Linked DNA regions of Paludisphaera borealis. Each later gene encodes a partner of the first gene's protein in a complex. Links are inferred from orthologs where the notes say so. Each region holds a gene or a part of one and is shown on either strand. Other genes may lie near its edges.

Region 1 (2,874 bases):
TCGAAGTAGCTCGGGACGAAGGTCAAGGTCGCGCTCAGGACGCGGTCGTAGCGGCGGCCGAGGATTCCGTCGTGCGGGCCGGTCATGCCCACGTCGCTCTGAAAGGCGGTGCCGCCGGCGAGGATCTGCTCGTCGGCGGTCGGAACGTGGGTATGGGTTCCCAGCACGGCCGAGACCCGTCCGTCGAGGTAGCGGCCCAGGAGCATCTTGTCGCTGGTGGCCTCGGCGTGAACGTCGACCAGGACGACCCGCGTGGAAACGCCGATGCGTTCGAGCATGCGGTCGGCGGCGTGGAACGGGCAGTCGACCGGCTTCATGAAGGTCCGGCCGAGCACCGAGAAGACCGCCGCGGGCGTGCCGTCCCGGGCCGTGACCAGGGCCAGATCGGGGCCCGGCGATTCGGAGGGATAGTTGGCGGGCCGGAGCACGCGGTCGGACTTGTCGAAGACCTGGAAGACCTCATCCTTGCGATAGACGTGGTCGCCCATCGTCATCACGTCGACCCCCGCGTCGATCAGCTCCTCGAAGCACTTGAGGGTCAACCCCGAGCCGCCCGCCGAGTTCTCGGCGTTGCAGACGACGAGCCCGAGGCCCCAGCGGGGGATCAGCCGGGGGAGCACCTGAGAGAGGATCTTGCGCCCGGGGGAGCCCACGACGTCGCCGATGAACAGAATCTTGAGGGGGGTCAACGGGTTGCTCGCTCTCCATGTATGAGTATGTTTGAGCTTCAATGGGCGATTTCGACGCAACGGGTCTCGCGGAGCACCGTCACCTTGACCTCGCCGGGATAGGTCAACTGGTTCTGAATCGCTTGCGCGATCTCGCGGCAGAGCGTGGCGGCCGAGGCGTCGTCGAGCTGCTGGCTGTCGACCATGACGCGAACCTCGCGGCCGGCCTGGACGGCGTACGCCTGATCGACGCCCGGGAAGCCGAGGACCAGCGATTCCAGCTCTTCCAGCCGCCGGACGTATTTTTCCAGAGTGGCGCGCCGCGCCCCCGGCCGGCTGGCGCTGACAGCGTCGGCCGCAGCGACCAGGACCGTGTACGGGGCGTCGACCCGGAGGTCGTCGTGGTGCCCGAGCGCGGCGTGGGTCACCTCGCCCCCCTCGCCGTACCGCTTCAGCAGCTCGGCGCCGACGGCGGGGTGGCCTCCCTCCATCTCGTGGTCGGCCGCCTTGCCCAGATCGTGCAAGAGTCCGCACCGCCGCCCCAGGGTGCCGCTCAAGCCGATCTCCTCGGCCATCATGCCGGTCAAGAAGGCGACCTCGATCGAGTGCCGGAGGACATTCTGCGAGTAGCTCGTGCGGAACTTGAGCCGGCCCAGGTAGTCGAGCAGCTTGTCGTGGAGTCCGACGACTTCGGCCTCGGCGGCCGCCTCCTGACCAAGCTTGCGGATGTGCTGCTCCATCTCGTCCTGGGTCTCTCTGACGATCTCCTCGATACGGGTCGGATGGATGCGGCCGTCCTGGATCAGCTTCTCCAGCGACAGCTTGGCGACCTCGCGGCGGACGCTGTCGAAGCCGGTGACGACCACGACTCCCGGCGTGTCGTCGACGATCACGTCGACCCCCGTGGCCTTCTCGAACGCCCGGATGTTCCGCCCCTCGCGGCCGATGATCCGCCCCTTCATCTCGTCGCTGGGGATGTCGACCGTGCTGACCGTGATCTCGGCGGTGTGGGACGCGGCGTAGCGCTGGATCGCGATCGACAGGATCTCGCGGGCCTTGGTCTGGCAGGCCTCGCGGACCATCGTCTCGTGCCTCAAGATCCGACCGCCGACCTCGACCCGAAGGTCGTTCTCGATCCGTGCGAGAAGGATCTTCCGGGCCTCGTCCGGGACGAGGCCGCTGATTCGCTGCAACTCGTTGCGCTGGTCGGCTTCGAGGTGCTGGACCACCTGGCGGTTCTTCCGGATCTCTTCCTGTTGCTCGGCCAGGCGGCGCTGGAGGGTCTCGATGTCGCGCTCCTTGCCGTTGAGCAGTTCGAGCTTCTGATCGAGGAGGTCGCCGCGCTTGTCCAGCCGCCGCTCCTGGTCGCGGAGGTCTTTCCGCGACTGGTCCGTCTCAATGTCCAGCTCGGCGCGCCGGCGGAGCGAATCCTCCTTGGATTGAAGCTCCGCCTGGATGCGGATGGTCAGAGCCTCGCGTTCGGCGTTGCTGAGGATCTGATCGGCCAGGCCGTGCGCCGTGTCGGCTCGGTGCCGGGCTGACAGGTGCATGGCGCACCACGCCCCAAGAACCCCCAGGATGAGGCCGATCAAGCCCCCGATCATCTCTCCGTACACGACGCTCGGCCTTTCCAGGTCTGACGCTGCTTGACTGGGGACCGGCCGGCTCGCCGTAGCGTCTCGGGAGCATCCTTCGACCGGCCCGAGTTCCGCCGACACGATCCACGCCGAAGTGGACTCGATTCGTCTCGGATCGTCGCCGGCGCCGTCGGGAGGGGCCACGGCTGGGGCGTCGACCGCCGGAGCCGTCCCGGAAGTCGTCTGAAGAACTCCAGATTCCTCGGTCGCCCCCCATTGAGCGAGAATCCTATTCTACTCTAACAGAAGGGAGGGGACGGTCAATCGTTTGGCGGCCCTCCGCCCCAGCGTCGACCCGCCCCCCCCCGCGGCACTCCTTGCACGACCGAATCAACCCACTCGGGCCGACAGCCTTACTTGGCTCGACGCGTGTAGCTGATCTCCATCAACTTGAAGAACTCGTCGCCGGCTTCGGCGATTTTCATGTTCATGGTAAAGACCCGAGCGTCTTTGCCCTTGTGAAGCGTCGTCATCTTGAGATCGTACGGCTTGCCCGACGCCGGGTCGGTGCCCTTGGCGGTCGCGGTTTCGGTGTGGGTCGCCTCATCGTACTCGCCTTCCGTCAGCAT
Region 2 (2,973 bases), 4.7 Mb from region 1 along the record:
ACTTCAGAATTTCCAACGCGCTCGGCCCCAAAGCCGACCAGGAAATTCGGTCGTCCGGGACGAACATCCGCCGGCAGCTCCCTCGTGAGCGTGAGTATGAGTCGGTCGTAGGCGATCATTCTACTTCCTGGCTGAAAAGAGCGGCCGGTCCTTTCGAGGTCCGGCCCGCTTCTGCTTGGGGCTTTGCGTTTCGCCGCCGGCGTCGTCCGGCCGCGACCCCAACGCCTGGCCCTGGGCGAGAGCCATGAGAGTCGTCGGCGACGTCCATGCTTCGCGATCATCCCGACGCCACACGACTCCGAGTCTCATCCAGGTACATTCATGTCCAATACGCCTTTCTCCCGCAAGGTCGTCGAGCGAACCATCGGCGACCGGACGATCAGCATCGAAACGGGGCGGTTCGCCAAGCAGGCCTCCGGCGCCGTCGTCGTCCGTCTCGGCGACACCATGTCGCTCGTGACGAGTATGGCCGGCCCGGGCCGCGAAGGGCTCGACTTCTTCCCGCTCACGGTCGACTACCGTGAAAAAACCTACTCGGCCGGCAAGTTCCCCGGTGGTTTCATCAAGCGCGAAGGTCGGCCCACCACCAAGGAAATCCTCACCGCCCGGCTGATCGACCGGCCCATCCGGCCGCTCTTCCCCGAGTGGTACCGCGAAGAGGTCCAGATCCAGGCGGGTCCGATCTCGGCCGACCGCCAGAACGACCCCGACGTGCTCTCGATCATCGGGGCCTCGGCCGCCCTGATGCTCGCCAAGGCCCCGTTCCTGGGCCCGATCGGCGCCGTCCGCCTGGCACGGATCGAAGGCAAGCTGATCGCGTTCCCCACGGCCGACGAAATCGCCGCCAGCGACCTCGACCTGATCGTCGCCAGCACGGCGAAGGCCGTCGTCATGATCGAAGGGTTCGGCGAGGAGATCCCCGAGCCCGAGATGGCCGACGCCATCATCGAGGGGCACCGGATCAACCAGGAGTTGATCGCCCTCCAGTACGAGCTGCTCGAAGCGGCCGGCCACGACCGCCCCGACCAGAGGCCGACCCCTTCCGACCCGCTCCGCCAGCTTCTTCACGACCGCTTCGGCTCGCGGCTCCGCGAACTCAAGCAGATCGTCCTCAAGCAAGAGCGGAACTCGGCCGTCAAAGAGCTGCTCGAGTCAATCGTCAAGGAGCTGATCCCGGCCGACGGCGAGGCTCTGGCCCTGCCGCTGGCCGGCCCCGCCGGCTCTTCGCAGGCCCCCGTGGCGGTCACCCCCCTGCGGATCAAGACCGCCTTCCACGCGGTGGAAGAAAAGGTCGTCCGCAACTTGATCCTCGACGGCAAGCGGTCCGACGGCCGCGGCCCGAAGGATCTGCGGTCGATCAAGTGCGAGGTCGGCGTCCTGCCCCGGGCCCACGGCTCGGCCATCTTCCAGCGCGGCGAGACCCAGGCGCTGGTGACCACCGTACTCGGAACCGGCGCCGACGAGCAGCGCGTCGACGGCATCATGGACGAGTACAGCAAGAAGTTCATGCTCGACTACAACATGCCGCCGTTCGCCGTCGGCGAGATCCGCCCGATCCGCGGACCCGGCCGTCGCGAAATCGGCCACGGCGCCCTGGCCGAACGGTCGGTCGCCCCGATCCTCCCCGTCCCGGCCAAGTTCCCGTACACGATCCGGGTGATCTCCGACATCCTCGAATCGAACGGATCGAGTTCGATGGCCTCGGTCTGCGGCGCCACGCTCAGCCTGATGGACGCCGGCGTGCCGATCACCGACCCGGTCGGCGGCATCTCGATCGGCCTGGTTCAGGACGACGAGACCGGCCGATACGTCCTTCTGACCGACATCATCGGCGACGAAGACCACTTCGGCGACATGGACTTCAAGGTCGCCGGCACCCAGCGCGGCGTCACCGGAATCCAGCTCGACCTCAAGAACCAGGGGATCACCGAGGACATCATCCGTGAGACCCTCGAACAGGCCCACGAGGCCCGGCTCGAGATCTTGCGGGCCATGCTGCGATCGATCAAGCGGCCGCGCGAAGAGATCTCCACGAACGCCCCCCGGCTGATCCAGATCCAGGTCAACCCCGAGAAGATCGGCCTGATCATCGGCCCCGGCGGCAAGACGATCCGTCGCCTCCAGGACGAGACCGGCGCCAAGATCGACATCGACGACAGCGGCGTCGTGACGCTTTCGAGCCTCGAAGCCGCCGGTGCCGAAGCGGCCCGCGACAAGATCGTCGCCATGACCGAAGGCGTCCAGATCGGCCGGATCTACGAAGGCCGCGTGACCTCCATCAAGGAGTTCGGCGCGTTCGTCGAGATCCTCCCCGGCAAGGACGGCCTGGTCCACATCAGCGAGCTGTCCGACGGCTACGTCGGCAGCGTCACCGACATCTGCCATGTGGGCGACCCGATGCTGGTCAAGGCGATCGCCGTCGACGACCAGGACCGCGTCAAGCTTTCCCGCAAGGCGGCCCTCGCCGAGCGCGGCGAGCCCGACGAGTTCGCCTCGCGGACCCGTCCCGCGGGCGCTCCCGACCGTCCCCAGGGCGGACCCGGCGGCGGTCCCGGCGGACCTCCCCGGCGGCCTTCCGGCCCCGACGGCGGCCGCGGCGGCTACGGCGGTCCTCCCCGACGCTGAGATCCTTGAAATCCGGTCCATGCGAACAGCGCCGGGGCCTCGTCCCCGGCGCTTGCTCGCGACTTATCATCCCCTTGCGGCTCTGACCGTCTCCACGCCCCTGAACCGGCAATCGAGACCTATGGCCAATCCCGTCGCAGGCGCCGCCGTCAGCCCGTCCACCGCCGCATCGCCGGCCGTCGTCGGTGAAGCGGCCGCCGAACATGAGATCGCACGTCGACTGCGGGTCCAGAACGCCCAGATCTCGCAACTGGCCGGCGGCCTGGCGCACGAGATCCGCAACCCACTGTCGACCCTGTCGCTCAACCTCGACCTGCTGGCCGAGGATTTTCAGGGGGCCGAGTCCCC

Evidence for each region.
Region 2: rny (region 1) and BSF38_RS24375 share a complex: the UniProt entries of both Bacillus subtilis proteins name them as parts of the possible RNA degradosome complex. The link is inferred for Paludisphaera borealis from one-to-one orthologs.

The regions. Positions count from the first base shown.
Region 1 is NZ_CP019082.1:1,580,013-1,582,886, reverse strand. It holds rny (ribonuclease Y), read right to left. Parts: upstream 2,273-2,874; coding sequence 728-2,272; downstream 1-727. Other genes in the region: BSF38_RS06170 (DUF1579 domain-containing protein), read right to left, coding at 2,659-2,874; BSF38_RS06180 (TIGR00282 family metallophosphoesterase), read right to left, coding at 1-689. UniProt on the Bacillus subtilis protein: Endoribonuclease that initiates mRNA decay. Initiates the decay of all SAM-dependent riboswitches, such as yitJ riboswitch. Involved in processing of the gapA operon mRNA, it cleaves between cggR and gapA.
Region 2 is NZ_CP019082.1:6,310,028-6,313,000, forward strand. It holds BSF38_RS24375 (polyribonucleotide nucleotidyltransferase), read left to right. Parts: upstream 1-321; coding sequence 322-2,625; downstream 2,626-2,973. Other genes in the region: BSF38_RS24380 (two-component system sensor histidine kinase NtrB), read left to right, coding at 2,747-2,973. UniProt on the Bacillus subtilis protein: Involved in mRNA degradation. Catalyzes the phosphorolysis of single-stranded polyribonucleotides processively in the 3'- to 5'-direction. Necessary for competence development in Bacillus subtilis.